2 regions of the Clostridium sp. BJN0001 genome follow, and region 2 is predicted to be linked to the other one. Evidence: riboswitches for the same ligand, from Rfam matches in the RefSeq annotation. Region 2 holds a riboswitch; the other holds the start of a gene.

Region 1 (11,225 bases), 770 kb from region 2:
TTTATATAATAAATTTATATTTTCTATAACTTCTTCAATTTTCATTTCATCAACGTTCATTTACATATCATCCTTTCATATATTAATTTTACCTATTTTGTATCATATAATCAATGATATTTTACTCTATATACTTAAATATGAAAATATTCTTAAACTAGACGTTATAAAGAATAAAAATTTTAGTATAAAAAAGCACCTCTCACGAGGTGCTAATAATTTTTTACTAATATTCCCAACATGCCGTCACTTAAATATTCAATACCTGCTCCTCACAGGTGGGTTAAACTCATACCACTTCTGTCATCTTCTGTAAAAAATTAAAATGAAGTTCGACATCCATAGTAATGTTGTAAATCCCTTTTTACAAATGTAGGTTGAATATGTTAAGCCATTCGTACATCTCAGGAATTTATATTCTTATTATAGCACATCTTCTAAGAAAATCAACCTTAAAGATAATGGGATTTTTGTTAATCGTAATCGTTTAAAATATCTTCTAGCTCATCAACATCAATTTCATCAGATACTGCTACTAAAAACTTAAATTGCACAAATCCTGCGCGACTAGAACTTTCTGTATTATATATGGCAAATACATTAAGTTCATCTTGCATATCTTCTATTATTGCACTCACATCATCTGTAGCTAAATCTTTTAAATATGGATAATAATATTCATTATACCATTCTTCACTTTCTTGTTCATAATCGCTTTCTTCATTAGCGTAGCTTCTTGCAGCTTCATACGATTCTTTATCAAATGCGTATTCAAAACTTAATATAACATAATTAACATCTTTTTTTTCTTCAATAATGTTCTCCACATAATTATCTTCTAAATATTTAATAATTTGATTATTTTCCATATAGTTCACCTCTTATTTATATCTTCTACCCATATTATATGATATTTTTATCATTTGTCTATATAAGACTCGTTATATCTTTGATTTTTAATACAAATTCATAATGAAGTGCCCTTGTAAGAACAACATATAAAAGTTTTTTATCAAGAATATTATCATTATAATTTTCTGATGAAGGATCATATATAACAGTACAGTCAAATTCAAGTCCTTTTGTTAGATACGATGGTATTATTACATTATCACATTCAGATAATTTTTCTTTACCGCCTATTATTTTAAATTTATTCTTACTTTTTTTCTTTAAAATTTTATATAATTTTTCTCCCTCGTCTAAATCCTTAGTAATTATTCCTATACTATTTTTTCCATTTTTATGAACAAAATCAATAATTTCATCTATCGATTCAGTTGGGTTCTCTTTAGCATCTATTATTTTAGGCTTAATTCCATGACGAAGAACAGGTTTAGCACTCTTTAAATTTAAATTCTGCATATTTAAAACTTTATCAGCAAATTCAATAATCTCAACAGTTGAACGATAGCTCTTAGTAAGTTCTACATATGTTGCATCACCATTAAATATATCTTTAATAAGATTATCCCATGTATTTATTCCTTTATAATAATATATCCCTTGGGCTAAATCTCCAACAAGTGTTATAGAATTTCCATATGAAAATCTACTTATAAGATAAACTTGAAACTCACTATAATCCTGTGCTTCATCCACTACAATATGTTTATATTTTTCTTTTTCAGTTACTCCGTCTAAAAGAATTCTAAGATAGAAAAATGGAACCAAATCATCTTCATCAATAATATTATTCTCTCTATTGCTTAAATATTCGTTTCTAATATAGATAGCAAGATCTTTACTTAAATAATTTTTTGAAAGCTCTATATATGATTCCTCTTCAGAAAACATATTATAATAAAGATCCTTAATTCCTATACCTTTCCATTTTTTAAAATAATCCTCAAATATCTTTTTACTATCTTTTAAAATTTTATTTTTTATTGCATCTCTTTCATCATATACTTTTATTATATTTTTTCTTTTTTCTTCAGGATTTTCAAATTCTTCTTTAACTTTTTTTATTTTAGGAATATATAAAAGTTCTACTTTCATTAAAAGAGAATTAATTTTATCTTTTAATTTAAGATTAAAATATTTTCTTATCTCATTTTTCCTTTTATTTATAGGATATGATTTAAAATCCTCAGAATAAAGTTTTATAATCTCTCTCTTTCTAAAAAGAACATAGTCCATAACTTTAATATCTTCAATATCTTTTGCACTCTGATCAACATTATTCATATAATCATCAATCATTTCTTTAAAGCGTATAGAACCTCTAAATCTCGCAGATTCAATACATAAATTTTTCTTTTTTTCATCTTTTTCGTGCATTATATATTTTAGCTTATCGTCTTTAGTATATATACTTCCCCTTATTTTTGCTTTATGTTTTACAAAATCATAAAAAGTAAATTGTTTTACTTCATCTGCACCAAGACTTGGAAGTATATCAGAAATATAATTTAGAAATAATTTATTTGGAGCAAGTACTAAAATATCATTTTCATGAATATCTTCTTTATATTTATAAATTAGGTAAGCAAGTCTATGAAGTGCTACAGTAGTTTTACCAGATCCAGCAGATCCTTGAACTATTATAGGGAAATTTCTTGGCCATCTTATAATTTCGTTCTGCTCTTTTTGAATAGTTGCAACTACTTCTTTTAATTTTTTTCCTCTGCTCTCTTCAAGATTTAGCTTAAGGAACTCATCAACAAGTTCATTTCCTTCTTCATTATTAATTAGAAGATTATCTCCTTCATCAAATATATTCTCAATTACACCATCATGAATTATAAATTTTCTTTTTAAATTTAATATTCCTTCAATTACTCCAGATGGAGATTTATATTCTGCTCTTCCATAAGTACCACTATAATATAAATCTGCAACAGGTGCTCTCCAATCTACAACAACCTCTTCTACTTTGTCATTATTTATTATTCCTTTTTTACCTATGTAAAGAGTCTCTTCACCTCCAAGTTTTTCATCAAAATCTATTCTAGCAAAATAAGGCTTTTTTTTAGCTTCTTCAAAACTTACAATATCATTATTTGTAAGTTTTATTGTCTTTTCAAGTGTTTCTTTTTCTGCATTATAACTTCCTTTTGCCTGTTTTGATAATTTTTTTATTTTATCTAAAATTCCATTTCTATATTCTTCTTTAGATTTTAACTCATCACATATAAGGTCAGTTTTATTTTTTAAAACTACCTTCTCTTCTTCTAATATTTTCTTTTTCATTTTTTGTCCTCTTTTATTGTTAATCTTATTCAATTTTACATTTCATTAATGCATTTATCAACCTTTTTAATTAAAAAAAGAAAACGGAATACAAAATTCCGTTTTCTAAGTTCTTTATACTTATTTAGATACATTAACTGAAAAATCCCCAAATACATTATATATATCTGTCTTCTTTATCTTTGATAAAGATTTTATAAAGAAATATGATATAATGCTATCAACTGAGTGATGAATTACACATCCAACTAATGTTATTATAAGTAGTGGATATGCAGTAACTCCTATAAATGGAATTGAAACTAACATTTCAAGTATTCCATGAATCGGTGCTGTTATAGTAACAGCTTCTAAGAAATTTTTTCTTCTTAATATGATCTCTGCTCCTATAAGACCAACAATAATATGTGTTGCAGCTCTACAGACTACAGGTAAAGGACATCCTGCAATTAAAAAGCCTATTGTTGATCCAATGCCTACAACAACTGCTACAAAAGGAGAAATAAGCATTGAAAGAATCATAGGTACATGTGCACATAATGTTGCTGTATATGTTCCTATAACAACTCTTAAAAATCCAAACTGTATCGGAATTATTATTGCAAATGCAGTAAGAAGCCCCGCATAAGTCATCTGTTTAATTTTATTATTCATTAAAGTACCCCCTAAAATATTTACTGTATATACAGTAGTATACTATAAGGTAGTCCTTCTGTAAAGCTATTTTAGTCTAAAACTTTTTTTGCAATTTCTACGGATTCCTTCGCATCCTTTGCATAAAAGTCTGCACCTATCTTTTTAGCATAATCCCTTGTAAGGACTGCTCCTCCTACAAATATTTTTCCATCATAACCGCTTTCTCTTAAAGCTTTTATAGTACTTTCCATGCTCTTTATTGTTGTTGTCATAAGAGCACTTAATCCTACAAGCTTTACATTATTTTTAATTGCTTCTGATACTACTTTTTCTATAGGTACATCTTTACCAAGATCTATCATTTCATATCCATAGTTTTCTAAAATTACTTTTACTATATTTTTTCCTATATCGTGAATATCACCTTTAACTGTTGCTATTACTATCTTGCCCTTTGATATATTATTTACTGATTTTTTTGACATACTTGTTTTTAATACTACAAATGCATTTTTTACAGTCTCGGCTGCAAGAATAAGCTGTGGAAGAAATAGTATTCCTTTTTCATATTTCTCTCCAACAACATCGAGTGCAGGAATAAGATATTCATTTACTATATCAAGTTCACTTTTTGTTTTTAAAAGTTCTTTTGTAACGTTTGTTGCTTCCTCTTTAAGACCTCTTATTACTATATATTTTAAATCCTTATCTCCACTTTTCTCTTCTATAGCATCTGATAATTCAGTTTCTTTATATTTTTCAATATATGTTGATGCTCCAATATCATAATTGTAAAGTACATTATATGCATCTATAACCTTCATCATTCCTTTTTCATTAGGATTCATAATTGGAAGATCAAGACCATTTGCAAGAGCTAATGCAAGAAAATTTTCATTAATAATTTTTCTATTTGGAAGACCAAAAGAAATATTCGATACTCCAAGAAGTGTCTTAACTTTTAATTTTTCTTTTACCATTCTAACTGCTTTTAAAGTTTCCTTAACTTCTTTCTGCTGTGCTGATACTGTTAAAACTAAGCAATCAATAAATACATCTTTTCTATTTATTCCATATTCCTCAGCTTTTTTTACTATTTTTTTAGCTATTTCAAATCTTTCTTCAGCTTTTTTAGGTATTCCTCTTTGGTCTAATGTAAGACCTATTACAGATGCTCCATATTTTTTTACTATAGGAAGTATACTATCTAAAACCTCATCTTCCCCATTTACTGAATTTAATATAGGCTTTCCATTATAATATCTAAGACCTGTCTCAATTGCAGCTCTATCAGATGAATCTATTTGAAGTGGTATATTAAGTATACCCTGAATTTCTTTTACAACTTTTCTCATAAGATATGGCTCATCTATTTCAGGAAGTCCTACATTTACATCTAATATATGAGCACCAGCATCATACTGGTCTATTGCCTTTTTTAAAATATAATCCATATCTTCATTTATAAGAGCTTTTTGAAACATCTTTTTTCCAGTTGGATTTATTCTTTCTCCAACTATTCTTACTCCATCTATCTTGACTACATTTGAAGGTGTACATACTGCAAAATACTTATTATCTTTTAAAGGTAGAATTTCTTTTCCTTTAACTTTTTCTTTAATTTTTCTTATATACTGAGGGTTAGTTCCACAGCATCCTCCAACTATTTTTACTCCGTAAGATACAAATTCAGAAATTGCATCAGAGAATTCTTCTTCATCTATATCATATACTGCTTCATTATCTTCATCTATCTTAGGAAGTCCTGCGTTAGGCTGAACCATAACAGGTATGCTCGAATTATCAAGTATTGTTTTTATAACAGGTTTCATTTCATTTGGTCCTAATGAGCAATTAATTCCAAGTGCATCTACTTGAAGTCCTTCAAGAACAAGAACCATAGCTTCAGGTGTACATCCTGTAAATGTACGCATATTTTCTTCAAATGTCATTGTTGCAAAAACTGGAAGATTGCTATTTTCTTTTGCTGCTAAAACTGCTGCTTTAAGTTCATAAAGATCTGTCATTGTTTCAAATAAAATCACATCAGCTCCAGCATTTTTTCCAGCTATTATCTGTCTTTTAAAAATATCATATGCCCTATCAAAACTTAAAGTTCCCATAGGCTCTATAAGCTCTCCTATAGGTCCTATATCAAGTGCAACATAAACATCTTTATTTTTAGCTGCATCCTTTGCAATTTCTACAGCACTTTTTATTATCTCTTCAACATTTAAATTACCGAGTTTTAATTTTAATTCATTTGCCCCAAATGTATTAGTTGTAATTACCTGTGCTCCACTTTCTATGTATTCTCTATGAATGCTTTTTATAATTTCTGGATGTTCTAAATTTAATCTTTCGGGATTATCTCCAAGTTTTAATCCTCTTTTCTGAAGCATTGTTCCCATTGCTCCATCAAAAATTAGTATATTATTTTTTATGTAATCTATAAGCTGCATTTATTTTCCCCCTCTTTTCTAAAAGTGCATGTTTTATAGTTTTTGCAATTTTTGCATTTATTATCACTTATTAATTGTTTTTTATTAGTAAAGCCTATTATCGCTGTAACTGATTTTCTAGGTATAAGAATATTTTTTTCAGATACTGTAAGTCCTATTCTCTTTTGTGCATTTAAAACGGCAAGAAACATCCCCTGAACATCAAGAGTAAGATCTCCATACCCAGGACTATATCTAAATGTTATATCCAAATTTTCTTTTAGAGCTTCATTTTTTATCCTTTCTTCTAATATGTCACATATTTTTTCAACAGCTGTAGTTGCGCATGAATCTAATATAAGAGCACGTGTAAGTTCAGTTTTTTCATAAAGCTTAATTTTATTTTCTATTTCATAACCAATAGTTACTGCCATAAAAGCTGCTTTTTTTGAATTTTTAAGAAGTTTTTTTATATCATTTCCTTCTAATATTAGATTAGTATCTTTAACACGTATGTTATTATCTAAAAATTCTAAGTTTCCATATTGAATAACATACCTCGGTTTTACTAAATTCAATGTTTCCTTTATACATTCATCTATAAGTTTTTCTATATAACTAGTCATACTCTGATTTTTATATCCAAGATATCTTAAAACTTCTTTTTTATCTATTTCAGTTAGTCTTATGTCATTTTCCATAATCATCTGCCCCTTTTGTGTTTAAAACTTTCTTATATCAATATAAATAATTCTCAAAAATTTTATACAAAAAAAGTTTAAAGGTATTTTCCTTTAAACTTCTTTAAAATACCTATCTACCAGTAACACTGCAGGATTTAGCACCTTATACTTTATTAAATATCGGTTGCTGGGTTTCACAGGGCCAGTCCCTCCGCCTCTCTTGATAAGTTTCAATATTTTATTATATAGTATCATAGATTAAAATATAAATCCACCATTACATATTATGCTTTTATATATAAAAGAAGAATTGAAATAAGACTAAATAATATACTTATTGACATAATATAAAATACAATCTGATTTATAGTAAAACCTTTTTCCTGAAGTCTAAAGTGAATCTGACTTCTATCTGCTTTATATACAGGTTTACCTTCAGAAAAACGCTTAAGAATTACAAATATATTATCAAAAATAGGTACTGCAAGTGCAAATAATGGAATAAAAAGGCTCATAACTGTAGCCTGTTTAAATGCACCATCAAGTGCAGTAATACTTAATAAAAATCCTAAAAAATTAGCACCAGAATCCCCCATAAATACCTTTGCAGGATATTTATTATATAAAAGAAATCCTAATATAGATCCACTAAGTATCATAGAAACTATAGCCGAATTGTCAGCCTGATTTAAAATAAGTGCTGCAATAAAAAATGTAATTGCTGAAACAAGAGATAGTCCCCCTGCAAGTCCATCCATTCCATCGGACCAATTAATTACCGTAGTAACTCCAAAAATCCATGTTATAGTAAGAAAAAATTGAAGCATTATATTAAGAGAAATATATTCTCCATTAAACGGGTTTGTAAAACCTACAAAAGCAATTCCTGATTTAAAAATTATGATTGCTGCAAAGAGTTGAACTACAAGTCTCGGAAAAATTTTAAATTCTTTTCCTCTTGTCTTATAATAATCATCAATAAGTCCTATAAGAAGTATCAAAGTTGAAGAAATAAATATAGTAAATCTCATTTTTATATTTTCATCAACAATAATAAAGTAGGGAATGAAAAATCCTATGTATAATGCAATTCCTCCACATAAAGGCTTTGGATTTTTATGTTTTTTTCTTTTATTTGGTTTATCTGTGAAGCCTACCTTTTTAAAAATCTTTATAAGCAGCGGCATTACTACTGCTGAAATGATAAATGCAATAACTGCACCTACAATATAGTTCATTCGTTTCTAGCTCCTTAGTTATTATTATCTTAAAATAAATCTTTTTTATTATACTATTATTCACAATTTATATCAATAATAATTAAATAATTAAAAAAGCTGCCGCAAAACGGCAGCTTCTATTCTATGCTCTTTCTTGAATCATAGACTTAACTTTCATAAGTCTAGTTGTTGCACCTCTCTCATTTTCTTCAAGCTTCATTTTTATATCTCTAATTGTTTCTTGAAGTCTTGGAATAGTCATGTATTCTAGTGCATTAACTCTTCTTCTTGTCTTTTCAATTTCATCAGCCATTAATTGACCTGATTTTTCAACTTCTGCTAGTTCAAGAAGTTTTGGAAGAATTCCATAAAGCTTAGCTATAGCATCATCAAGTTCAGATGATGTATTTGCAAATCCATAAGGATAGATGCTTCCTTCATCTCCTTCAAGCTGTCTCTTAAAGTTCATGACAGGAACATTTACACTCATGATATTTTTATTTCCTACATCAACTGTTATTTTTTCTTTTGGATAAACAATAGCTTCTTCAAGGAATTCAGAACTCATAACAGCCCTTGCCATAACAAAGTCTTTTAATGAGCCTGAAAGTTCATCTTCAACTTCTTTTCTGATTTTGTTATTATATTTTATCAAATTAATAAACTGTCTCATAAGCTCATCTTGTTTATCTTTTAAAAGCTTATGACCTTTGCTTGCTGTTTGAAGTCTCTTTTTTAGCTTTGTAAGCTCCATTCTTGTAGGATTAACATTTAGCTTTGCCATAGACTATTCTTCCTCTCCCTTAGGCATATACTTTTCAAGGTATTCATCTCTGATTCTCTTAAGTTCTGTTTTTGGAAGCATTTTAAGAAGTTTCCATCCTAAGTTAAGAGTTTCTTCTATTGATCTATTAGTTGTAAATCCTTGATTTACATACTGATCTTCAAATGCTTCTGCAAATTTAGCATACTTCTTATCAACATCAGATAATGCTGATTCTCCAAGTATTGCTGATAATTCTTTTGCTTGTTTACCTTGTGCATATGCTGAGAATAATTGGTTCATAGTATCTGCATGATCTTCTCTTGTCTTTCCTTTACCAATACCTTTATCTTTAAGTCTTGATAATGAAGGAAGTACATCTATTGGAGGCATTATACCTTTTTTGTATAAATCTCTTGATAAAATAATCTGTCCTTCTGTTATATATCCAGTTAAATCTGGAATTGGATGAGTTTTATCATCTTCTGGCATTGTAAGTATTGGAATCTGAGTTATTGAACCGCCTCTTCCTTTAATTCTTCCTGCTCTCTCATATAATGTAGAAAGGTCAGTATAAAGGTATCCTGGATATCCTCTTCTTCCTGGAACTTCTTTTCTAGCTGCTGAAACTTCTCTTAATGCTTCTGCATAGTTTGTTATATCTGTTAAGATTACAAGTACGTGCATATTCTTTTCATATGCTAAATATTCAGCTGCTGTAAGAGCCATTCTTGGAGTAGCTATTCTTTCAACGGCTGGATCAGATGCTAAGTTCATGAAAAGAACTGATCTATCTATTGCGCCTGTTCTCTTAAATTCTTCAACGAAGAACTGAGATTCTTCGAATGTAATTCCTATAGCTGCGAATACAACTGCGAATTTTTCTTTTGAGTTTAGAACTTTTGCCTGTCTTGCTATCTGTGCAGCAAGTTGTGCATGTGGAAGTCCTGATCCTGAGAATATAGGTAGCTTTTGTCCTCTAACTAATGTGTTTAGCTGATCAATTGCAGAAATACCTGTCTGAATAAATTCTGATGGGAAATCTCTGGCAGCTGGATTTATAGCTTCACCGTTTATATCTCTTCTCTCTTCTGGAATAATCTTTGGTCCATTATCAATTGGATTGCCCATTCCATCAAAGACTCTACCAAGCATATCTTCTGATACACCAAGTTCAAGTGGTCTTCCTAAGAATTTAGCTTTAGTACCTTTTAAATTAATACCAGATGATCCTTCGAATATCTGAACCATTGCTTTAGATCCATTAATTTCAAGTACTTTACCTCTTCTTTTTTCACCATTTTGCATTTCAATATCAACAAGTTCGTCGTACTTAACACCGCTAACACCTTCAACAATCATTAAAGGTCCAACAACTTCGGTAACTGTTTTATATTCCTTAGGCATCCTGAACCCCTCCTTCGCTGATTAATTTATCGATAGCAGCTTTTAAGTCTACGCCGATCTGATCAATTTTTGCTATATCATCTTCATGGATATACTTACTTCTTGCAATTCTATCCACGATATCATCTAATCCTTCAATCTTGTTTAAGTAAACTCCAGCATCTAATGCTCTGTTTCCTTCATCCATAACTGAAAGTATTAGTTTAAGCATCTTATACTGCTTACTAAGTGAAGCATAAGTATCAACTTCATGGAAAGCGTTTTGCTGAAGATAATCTTCTCTTAAAGATTTAGCAACATCAAGCTTTAATCTATCTTTATCTGATAATGCATCAATACCAACAAGACTTACTATTTCTTGAAGTTCTGATTCTTCTTGAAGAATAGTCATTGCTCTTGCTCTAAGTTTAGACCAATCTGGTGCTACTTCATCATTTAAATAATCATCAACAGTTTCCTGATATAATGAATATGAAGTAAGCCAGTTAATTGATGGGAAATGTCTCTTATATGCAAGTTGTGCATCAAGTCCCCAGAAAACTTTAACTATTCTAAGTGTAGCCTGGCTGACTGGTTCTGAAATATCTCCTCCTGGAGGTGATACGGCTCCAATTGCTGTAACTGCTCCTTCTCTTGCATCTTTACCTAAGCAAACAACCTTACCTGCTCTTTCATAATAATCTGCAAGTCTTGATCCTAAGTATGCTGGATAACCTTCGTCTCCTGGCATTTCTTCAAGTCTTCCAGACATTTCTCTTAATGCTTCTGCCCATCTTGATGTTGAGTCTGCCATTATGGCAACTGAATATCCCATGTCTCTGAAATATTCTGCAATTGTAATTCCTGTATATATAGATGCTTCTCTGGCTGCAACTGGCAT
Region 2 (11,225 bases):
ATTGAATCTATATCTTCTAAAGAATCCTCTTCATTTTCTTCTTTTTCTTCTTCTTCTTTTTTAATATTCCCCTTTATAGAAACATTTATATCTGATGCATCAATGCATAATTTATTTCCTTTTATATATACTTCATCTATATTTAATGAAATATATGGTACATTTTTAAAGCATTTTTTAAAATCTACAATAACTAGATCTTTATTCGAAGAAATTCCATACTCTGATAAAAGATCTGATACTTTATCTAAAATAAGACTTCTTATGATCCTAAATACTGCTACATTTAATACTTTAAATTTAATAATTCTTAAGCTTATCTTATTATCTGCACAGCCTTCAACAAGCAGTTTTAAATAAAAATTAATTTTTATTTTATTTTCAAAAAAACCGCTTAACTCTATTCCATTTCCTATATTTATATTTTCAACGTTAAGGCCTTCAATCCTTATAAATTCTTCTATAATGCTCTTTATGTCATCTTCTGTAGCCTTTACGCATCCCTCATTTATAATCACAGTAATGCCCCCCTTTTAGGACTTTCTCTCATAATTATATACAAAAAAAATGATACTGTAAAATAGATTTACAGCATCATTTTAATAATATCTTTATTAAAATACTGGAATTACAGATCCCTGATAATTTTCATTTATAAAATCTTTTACTTCATCTGACTGAAGTGCTTTCATAAGATCCTGTATCTTTTGAAGATTTTCATTTCCTTTTTTTACTACAACTATATTATCATAAGGCTTTACGCTTTCTGAATCTTTATCTTCTATTACTATTGCATCTTTGCTTGGATCAAATCCTGCTGGAATTGCATAGTTACCATTAATTACAGCAGCCTGAACATCATCTAATGTTCTAGGAACATTAGCAGCTTCAACTTCAACAAATTTTATGTTTTTTGGATTCTCTATTATATCGTTCTGAGTAACAAGTTCTCCTTCTTTTACCTTTATAAGTCCATTCTTTTCAAGTAATCTTAATGCTCTTGCTTCATTAGTAGCATCATTTGGAATTGCAATTGAATCTCCATCTTGAATTTCATCAATACTCTTAATTTTTCTTGAAAATAAGCCCATTGGTTCAAGATGAACTGTTCCAACTGATACAAGATCAAGTCCTTTTGACTTTACCTGTTCATCTAAATATGGTTTATGCTGGAAGAAGTTTGCATCAAGTGATCCTTCATCTACAGCTGTATTAGGCTGAACATAATCATTAAACTCAACTATTTCTACTTTATAGCCTTCTTTTTCTAAAAGAGGTTTTGCAACATTTACAATTTCCTCATGTGGCTTTGGAGTTACTCCTATTTTTATTGTCTTATCATCTTTAGATGCAGTGTCTGAACCAGCCCCTCCACATCCAATAAGACCTAATGATAAAACTCCCGCTAAAAATATTGATATTACTTTCTTTTTTGTCATATATAATTCCCCCTATTTATTTTGATAATTTATTGTATAAATAATTTCCTAAAAGCTGAAGTGCTTCTACTATTATTACAAGAACGATACATGTTGCTACCATGATATCTACCTGGAATCTCTGATAACCATAACTTATAGCTACATTACCAAGTCCACCTCCGCCTACAGTTCCTGCCATTGCTGAATATCCTACTATACTTATTATTGTAAGAGTAAGTCCTGACATTATAGATGGTATAGCTTCTTTAAGCATAACCTTAAATATAATCTGCATATCTGTTGCTCCAAATGACTTTGCAGCTTCAATAACTCCTTTATCAACTTCTCTTAATGCTGATTCTATTATTCTTGATACAAATGGTGCTGAAGCTATAGTAAGTGGAACTACTGCCGCTGCAGTACCAATTGATTTTCCAACAATAATTCTTGTAAATGGAATAAGTACAACCATTAAAATTAAAAATGGAAAACTTCTTAATATATTAACTATAAAATCTAAAATCGAATATATTTTCTTGTTTGGTCTTAATCCATCATCTGCTGTAACTGTAAGAATAATTGCCGGGATAAATCCGAGTATTAATGCAAATAAAGTTGATGCAAAAACCATTATAAGTGTTTCATTAACTGCTTTAATTAATATACTACTCATTATGATAACACCTCCAATAATATATCTTTATCTTTAAGATAATCAAGAACAATCTGTTTATCTTTTTCTTCAATATTTATTACAAGACCTCCAAGAACTGCTTCTCTAAATTTCTCAAGTTTTCCCCATACTATTGAGAAATCAATATTAAGATCTCTTGCCATTTTTGTTATAAGTGCATTTTCTGAAGAATTGCTTGGGAAATATATTTTTATGTTTATACCTTTTTCAGGAAGCATATTTTCATCCTCACCAAGGAATTTCTTAAGTGATTTATCTGGTTTTAAAAATACATCTTCAACGGTGCCCTCTGCCTTTATTCTTCCATCATCAATTAAAGCTACTTTTTCACAAGCTTCTTTTATAACTTCCATCTGATGAGTTACTATAACTATAGTAATTCCCATCTCCTTGTTTATCTTAGATAAAAGAGCAAGTATATCTTTTGTTGTACTAGGGTCAAGTGCTGATGTCGCTTCATCACATAAAAGAATTTTAGGATTTAGAGTAAGTGCTCTTGCAATTGCAACTCTCTGCTTTTGACCACCGCTTAATGCAGAAGGTTTGCTATCCTTTTTTTCTTTAAGACCAACAAGATCTAAAAGCTTAAGAACTCTCTTATTTATTTCATTCTTATTAACTCCCCATACTTCAAGAGGAAGTGATATATTCTGAAATACTGTTTTCCTTTTAAGAAGATTAAAATTTTGAAAAATCATTCCAAGATCTTTTCTAAATTCTCGAAGTTCTTTATCCTTTAAGGACGATACTTCCTTACCCATTACTTTTACGCTGCCTTCATCATAAGTCTCAAGACCATTTATACATCTTAAAACTGTCGACTTTCCAGCTCCTGAATGACCTATTATTCCATATATTTCTCCTTCATTTATAGAAAGAGAAATATCCTTTAAAACTTCAGTTGTACCAAATTTTTTTACTATATTTCTTATTTCTATCAATATGTATACCTCCCTTGTAGAAATTTAAGCAAAAAATAAACGCCTGAGAATAAATCCAGGCGTCAAAAACCAAATCTACTCTCATCTATCAGCTGTTTATGCTGCAGGATTTAGCACCGTAGACATATATCCGGTTGCCGGGTTTCATAGGGCCAGTCCCTCCACCACTCTTGATAAGATAATAAGTATTAACTTATGTTTCATATTATATATTCATATAATTATATTGTCAATATAATTATATTATTTTTAATTTAAAAGAACATAATATACGGGAAGCACTACAAGGCTTATTACCGTAGATAATGTAACACTTATTGATGCGAATTTATAATCTGCACCTGTTTCTTTTGCAACTACTGCACTTTGAACCATTGTCGCCATAGCACTCTGAATTATAAATACATTTTTCATAAGTCTAGGTGCAGGAATAAACATGCAAACTAATATTACTGTAAGTGGAGAAACTATAAATCTGCCTATATATACAAGAAGATTATCTTTATCTATTGAAATTTCTTTTTTATCACAGTAATAAAGAGATATTCCTAAGAAAAACATTGAAAGTGGTGTTGTAAGATTACCTGCATATCTTGCTGTTACAAGTATGAACTCTGGAACCTTTATTCCTAAAATAACAAACAAAAGACCTGTCAAATACCCTAAAAGAGGTGGTGAAAATATTTTCTTTAACGGGCTTTGTGTCTGTTTTTTGTCACCATCTTTTCCTATAAAATATACACCTATCGTCCAAAATAAAGTTGTATTTCCAACATAATACATAAGTGCATAAGGAAGTGCTTCTTCTCCAAATAACGCAAGAGTAATTGGTATTCCAACAAGAACCGTATTAGAACCAAAGAACATTGCTTTAAAAATGCCTCTTCGCTTTTTGTTTACATTAAATACCCTGCATATAACTATTGAAATAAGTATGCTTATCATTATTGAAAGAAAAGGTATTAAAAAATCAATCCCTCCACTTATGAGTTTTTCCTTAGTAAATTTATCAACCATTGCTGCAAACATCATAAGAGGAAGTGAGCAGTAATTTATTATTTTTGATAAAAGTGCTCCATGTTCTTCTTTAAAAATTCCTATTTTACATAAATACATTCCAAAAATAATAAGTAAAAATATAGGCATGACAGCAATTATAGAATTTAAATAATACATAGTATTTTTTTATCAAAACATTATAATCTTAATTTCGTTTTGATAAATTTCCTCCATTTCCTGTTTATGCTGATAACCTTTATCTATTTCTTTCCTTCATAGCTCTATCAATATCTCTTTTCTGAGCTTTTGCAATTAAAGTATCTCTCTTATCATAATTTTTCTTACCCTTACATATACCAAGTGATACTTTTACTCTTCCATTTTTAAGATATAAAGATAATGGAACAAGCGTATATCCATCCTGTGAAGTACATGATTCAAGTTTTCTTATTTCTTCTTTATGAAGCAAAAGTTTTCTCTCCCTTAGAGGATCAACATTAAATATATTTCCATGCTCATAAGGACTTATGTGCATATTTTTTATAAAGATTTCTCCATTATAAACATCTGCATAACAATCTTTTAAATTTACTCTTCCTGTTCTTACAGATTTTACTTCTGTTCCAACAAGTTCTATTCCAGCTTCTATTGATTCCTCTATAAAATACTCATGATGTGCTTTTCTATTTTCTGCTAATGAATTTGCAAATTTTTTTCTTGCCATTTTTTTCACCTGCCTGTTTTTTCACTAAATAATACTATCCTATATTATACCACATGATAATATAGGATAGTAAGTAATCATATTTTAGTTTTCTTCTGTTTTTTCTTCTTTTTCCTCTTCTTTACCTGCTATATTAAAGAAAATTTCTCTATTTGGAATATCTACATTTACACATACAATTTTAATTTTTTGTCCAAGCCTATATACTTTTTTATATCTTTCTCCTGTAAGACATAGATGTGCTTCATCGAATATATAATAATCATCATCAAGATCAGTAACATGAATAAGTCCTTCTACAGTATTTGGAAGTTCAACAAATATTCCAAATGATGTTATTGATGAAATTATTCCGTCAAATTCCTGTCCTATTCTGTCTTTCATAAATTCTGTCTTCTTTAAATCATCAACTTCTCTTTCAGCATCCTGTGCTAATCTTTCTCTTTCTGATGACTGCTTTGCAGCATAACCTACTATATTTTTTAGCTTATTAATCCTTTTTTCTTCAAGACTACCATGAAGATATTCTTTTATTATCCTATGTATCTGAAGATCAGGATATCTTCTTATTGGAGATGTAAAATGGCAGTAATATTTAGCTGCAAGACCAAAATGCCCTGAACATGTTGGTGAATATTTAGCCTGCATCATTGAACGAAGAAGAAGTGTATTTACAACAGTCTCTTCACTCTTTCCCTTTACCTTTTCTAAAACTTCTTGGAATGTCTTTGGATGAATATCTTCTTTCCAATGAACTGTATATCCAAGATTATATATAAATTCTTTGAATTTTTGAAGTTTCTCTTCATCTGGATCTTCATGAATTCTATAAACAAATGGTAGTTCAGTCCAGTACATATGCTCAGCTACTGTTTCATTAGCTACAAGCATAAATTCCTCTATCATTCTATTTCCTATTTCTCTTTCATAAGGTCTTATATCTATAGGCTTTCCATTATCATCTAAAGTTATCTTTGATTCTTCAATTTCAAAATCTATTGATCCTCTTTTTTCTCTCTTTGCTTTTAATATTCTGCAAAGCTCTTCCATAGCTTTAAAATCATCATAAAGATAATCATACTTTTCTATAAGCTCTTTATCATTATCTTTTAAAATTTTATTTACAGCAGTATATGTCATTCTCTCATTTGTCTTTATTACTGATTCAGTAATATCATGATCAACAACTTTTCCTTCTCTATCTATTTCCATGATACAAGAAAGTGCTAGTCTATCAACCTGAGGATTTAATGAACATATTCCATTTGATAATCTCTTTGGAAGCATTGGAATAACTCTGTCTATAAGATAAACTGATGTTGCTCTTTTTAATGCTTCTTTATCTAAAGGATTATTTTCTCTTACATAATGTGAAACATCAGCAATATGAACTCCTAATTTGAAATTTCCATTATCAAGTCTTTCAATAGATACAGCATCATCTAAATCTTTAGCATCTTCTCCATCTATTGTGACCATCTTTAAGTTTCTTAAATCTCTTCTATTTTTATATTCGTCCTTGCTTATTTCAGATTCAACACCTTCTGCATAATCTAAAACTTTTTTAGGAAATTCAAGAGGAAGATCATTCTTTTTTATTATTGTAAGTATGTCTATTCCTCTATCTCCCTTTTTACCTAATATCTCTACGATTTCTCCTTCAGGCTTTCTATCTCTCTCAGGCCACTTAGTAATATTTACTGTTACTATATCTCCATCTTTTGCGCCATTTACATTCTTTTTAGCTATATAAACATCTTTTGATATATGTTTATCATCAGGAACGACAAATCCAAAATTCTTATTGTCCTGATAAAGACCTACAACCTTAGTAATATTTCTTTCAAGTACATTTATAACTACGCCTTCTCTTTTTTTATTTTCTTCATCTTCACGTGTTATCTTTACTTGTACAGTATCACCATTCATAGCATCACTCATAGCTGTACTTGGAATAAATACATCCTTAGCTCCTTCTTCATCAGGAATTAAAAATCCAAATCCTTTTGCGTGAACTTGCAGTTTTCCTTGCACTAAATTCTCAGAACTTTCTACTTGAGAATCAGAAATCATATATCTGTCTTTCTTTGTCTTTGTTATAAGACCTTCATGTTCCATAACTCTCAATGCTTTTTTAAATGCATTATATTCACCTTGTTTTATATCAAATACAGCACAAAGCTCATCCATATCCATTGGATTATAACCTGATTCACTCATGAACTGTAATAATGTCTGTTTTAATCCCATAATAATTCCTCCCTTGTAAATAAGATAATACAAAAAACAATTATTCCTGTATAGTAATATACTACCACATAATGCTTAATTAATCATACTTATCTTAATTTTATTATATCCATTCTCGTAAAAATAATACATTAGTACAAAGGACAGTACAAATGACGTGCTAAAGGACAAATTGTTAAAGGACAATGGACAAATAATATGGAAATAAATTCTAATTGACAATTTAGATGGAAATGCTATGCAATTGAGAATTAATAATGGATAATTGATAATTTAGGTGGAAATTCATACGGAATTTCATCGTATGGTTTTTTTTGCGTTTTACGCAAAAAATAAAGCTTTCGCCTGAAGCGAAAGCTCATATATTTTAGTTTCTGCGACTGAGCAGAAACAACCATTTTTGTCATTTGTCCTTTTTCCTTTGTCATTTGGATTAAGGTTCTCGCAAAAAAATAAAGCTTTCGCCTGAAGCGAAAGCTTATAAATTCTACGTTTCTGCGATTCGAGCAGAAACTTCCCTCTTTGTCCTTTGTCATTTGTGCTTTGTCATTTGGATTGTTATTTCATAAACAGTCCTAAAAGCATTCCACCATATTTTGCAATAATAGGTGCAAATACAACTGATACTATTGTCATTAATTTGATTAAAATATTCATTGATGGACCTGAAGTATCTTTAAAAGGATCTCCTACTGTATCTCCTACAACAGCTGCCTTATGAGGTTCACTACCTTTTCCTCCATTTACTCCTGTTTCAATATATTTCTTAGCATTATCCCATGCACCTCCTGCATTTGCCATCATTATTGCAAGAAGAACACCTGTAACAACTCCTCCACCTATAAGTCCTGCTAATGCTTCAGTTCCTAAAAGTAAGCCTGTACATATTGGAACTAATATTGCAAGTATTCCAGGTAGAATCATCTTTCTTAATGCTGCATTTGTAGATATAGAAACACATTTAGAATAATCTGGTTTTTCTTTTCCTTCAAGTATCCCTTTTTTCTCTTTAAACTGTCTTCTTACTTCTTCAACCATCTGTGCTGCAGCTTTTCCTACTGCCTGCATTGTAAGAGCTCCAAATAAAAATGGAAGCATTCCTCCTATTAATATTCCAACTAATGTTAAAGGATTTAAAAGATTTATCTGAGATAAATTAACTGTCTGTGCATAAGATGCAAAAAGTGCAAGAGCTGTAAGTGCTGCTGAACCTATTGCAAATCCTTTTCCTATTGCAGCTGTTGTATTTCCAACAGAATCAAGTTTATCTGTTATATCTCTAACACCTTCATCAAGGCCACACATTTCTGCTATTCCACCTGCATTATCTGATATAGGTCCATATGCATCAACTGCAACTGTTATTGCTGTTGTGGCAAGCATACCAACTGCAGATAAAGCTATTCCATAAAGACCAATATCAACATTTGATGCTCCACCTACTGAAAAATAAGAAATTAATATTCCTACTGCTATTAATATTATAGGCATAACTGTTGATTTCATTCCAACTGAAAGACCTGCAATAATATTTGTTGCAGCACCTGTTTTAGATTCATCTGCAATTGATTTTACTGATTTATAATCTGATGAAGTATAAACTTCTGTAAGTTTTCCAATTAATAATCCTACTACAAGACCTGCAATTACCGGTATAAATAATTTTGCATCATTTAATAAAGTTCTACATGCTATAAATCCAAATATAACAACTAATCCACCCGAAACAGCACTTCCCATATTTAATGCTTTTTGAGGATTATCTCCCTTATATGTCTTCACAAAAATAATTCCTATTAGTGACGATATAATACCTATTGCAGATAAAATAAGTGGAAATGTAACAATATTATTTCCAAATGTTTTAACTAAAACTCCCCCTAAAGTTATAGCTGATATAATTGAGCCTACATATGATTCAAAAAGATCTGCTCCCATACCTGCAACATCACCAACATTATCTCCAACATTATCTGCAATTACTGCAGGATTTCTAGGATCGTCTTCTGGTATTCCAGCTTCGACTTTTCCAACAAGGTCAGCTCCAACATCAGCAGCCTTTGTATATATTCCTCCTCCAACTCTTGCAAATAATGCAATTGAAGAAGCTCCAAGACCAAATCCTGTAATATATTCAGCATTTAAATTAAATGCAATAGAGAATATTCCAAGGCCTATAAGTCCAAGCCCTGCAACTGAAAGTCCCATAACAGTACCACCAGAAAATGCAATTGAAAGTGCATCTGATATTCCGCTTTTTGCAGCTTCTGCTGTCCTAACATTAGATTTTACGGCAATTCTCATTCCTATAAATCCAGCTGATATTGAAAAAGCAGCTCCAAAAACAAATGCTATAGCTGTTTTCCAGCTTAAAAATATAAGTATGCAAACTGCTACAACTGCAATAAAAATAATAAGATACGAATATTCTTTCTTTAAAAAAGCAAGTGCCCCTTCCTCAATATATGAAGATACTTCCTTCATTCTTTCGTCACCTGCATTTTTCTTCAAGATACCTAGAGAAATAAATGCTACAACAACCATTGCTATTACACCTATAATGATAGGAATAAATAGTAAATTCATAAAATCACCCCTCATACTATATTCAAGCCTAATATTAAGATTTTACGACATTTTTCGATAAACGTTTACATTTTTGCGTATAAACCTTGTTTCTACTTTACATAAGTAAATAAAAAAGCTACTTTCAATGAAGCAGCTTAAATATTTTAACTATTTTATTAAATTCAATATTGTTGTATTTATCGCAAACAAAATCATAGAAACTGATGTGAGCCTTATAAGAATAACTTCTTTTGTTCTTGATTTATTTTTAGAATAAAACGTATCGTTGCTTCCACCTTGAATTAATCCACTTAATGCATCAGCTTTACTTGGTTGCATAAAGATTGTAACTATAACAATTAAACCTAAAATAATATCTATAACAAGTAAAATACTTTTAAGATCCAAAGGTAACACCTCCTTTAGTTTATACCAAAAATTACACATCTGTTATCATAACATAATATCAAGAATATTTCAACTGGACATTATCATAAATCTTAAAATATTTAAGCTTAGTTTTATTATAACAGAAATTCCAAAAAAGGTAATAGTTTTTTTCAAACTATTACCTTAATATTTTTTGTAATTCTATTTCTTTATATTAAAGAATGAGTTTATTCCTCTATATTCAGCAGAATCTTCAAGTTCTTCTTCAATTCTTAAAAGCTGATTATATTTAGCGACTCTTTCACTTCTTGCAGGTGCTCCTGTTTTTATCTGTCCTGCATTAGTTGCAACAACAAGATCAGCTATAGTAGTATCTTCTGTTTCTCCTGATCTATGTGAAACTACGGCTGTATATCCTGCTCTATTTGCCATTTCTATTGCATTTAATGTTTCAGTAAGTGTTCCTATCTGATTTAATTTTATAAGTATCGAGTTTGCTACACCCAAATCAATACCTTTTTTAAGTCTCTCAGTATTTGTTACAAAGAGATCGTCTCCAACAATCTGAACTTTCTTTCCTAATCTTTCATTAAGCATCTTCCATCCATCCCAGTCTTCTTCTGCCATTCCATCTTCTATTGAGATTATAGGATATTTATTAACCCAATTCTCAAGGAATGATACCATTTCATCACTACTTAATGTTTTTCCTTCATGCTCAAGAACATACTTTCCATCTTTATAAAATTCAGATGAAGCTGCATCAATTGCTATAAAGACATCCTTACCTGCTACATATCCAGCTTTTTCTATAGCTTCAATTATTACTTCAACAGCTTCTTCATTTGATTTTAAATTTGGAGCAAATCCACCTTCATCTCCTATTGCTGTTGAATATCCTTTATCTTTTAAAATCTTTTTTAATGTATGATAAATTTCTGCACACATTTTAAGTGCACAGCTGAATCTTTCTGCACCTACAGGCATAACCATAAACTCTTGAAGGTCAACTGAATTATCTGCATGTGATCCTCCATTTATTATGTTCATCATAGGAACAGGAAGTACCTTTGTATTAACTCCTCCTATATATCTATAAAGAGGCATATTAAGTGCATTAGCTGCTGCCTTTGCAACAGCTAATGATACTCCAAGTATAGCATTGGCTCCAAGTTTTGCTTTGTTTTTTGTTCCATCTAATTTTATTAATAAATTGTCTATATATGTTTGGTCAAATA

What was found. Region 2 has a riboswitch for S-adenosylmethionine ahead of MTX53_RS03820 (methionine ABC transporter ATP-binding protein). Riboswitches for the same ligand answer to the same signal wherever they lie in the genome.
Region 1: another riboswitch for S-adenosylmethionine. It lies ahead of MTX53_RS07585 (vitamin B12 dependent-methionine synthase activation domain-containing protein); the one in region 2 lies ahead of MTX53_RS03820 (methionine ABC transporter ATP-binding protein).

What each region holds. Positions count from the first base shown of each region.
Region 1 is NZ_CP094971.1:1,565,634-1,576,858, forward strand. It holds gene MTX53_RS07560 (DUF896 domain-containing protein) at 1-60, opposite strand, end outside; gene MTX53_RS07565 (hypothetical protein) at 474-869, opposite strand; gene helD (RNA polymerase recycling motor HelD) at 928-3,195, opposite strand; gene MTX53_RS07575 (ECF transporter S component) at 3,316-3,849, opposite strand; gene MTX53_RS07580 (homocysteine S-methyltransferase family protein) at 3,921-6,293, opposite strand; gene MTX53_RS07585 (vitamin B12 dependent-methionine synthase activation domain-containing protein) at 6,281-6,973, opposite strand; SAM riboswitch class I at 7,083-7,185, opposite strand; gene MTX53_RS07590 (MraY family glycosyltransferase) at 7,240-8,193, opposite strand; gene MTX53_RS07595 (V-type ATP synthase subunit D) at 8,318-8,959, opposite strand; gene MTX53_RS07600 (V-type ATP synthase subunit B) at 8,963-10,345, opposite strand; gene MTX53_RS07605 (V-type ATP synthase subunit A) at 10,338-11,225, opposite strand, start outside.
Region 2 is NZ_CP094971.1:799,052-810,276, reverse strand. It holds gene MTX53_RS03835 (DUF1232 domain-containing protein) at 1-518, opposite strand, end outside; gene MTX53_RS03830 (MetQ/NlpA family ABC transporter substrate-binding protein) at 615-1,439, opposite strand; gene MTX53_RS03825 (methionine ABC transporter permease) at 1,456-2,094, opposite strand; gene MTX53_RS03820 (methionine ABC transporter ATP-binding protein) at 2,094-3,056, opposite strand; SAM riboswitch class I at 3,135-3,236, opposite strand; gene MTX53_RS03815 (AEC family transporter) at 3,306-4,232, opposite strand; gene smpB (SsrA-binding protein SmpB) at 4,312-4,779, opposite strand; gene rnr (ribonuclease R) at 4,864-7,029, opposite strand; gene MTX53_RS03800 (sodium-translocating pyrophosphatase) at 7,588-9,615, opposite strand; gene secG (preprotein translocase subunit SecG) at 9,766-10,044, opposite strand; gene eno (phosphopyruvate hydratase) at 10,189-11,225, opposite strand, start outside.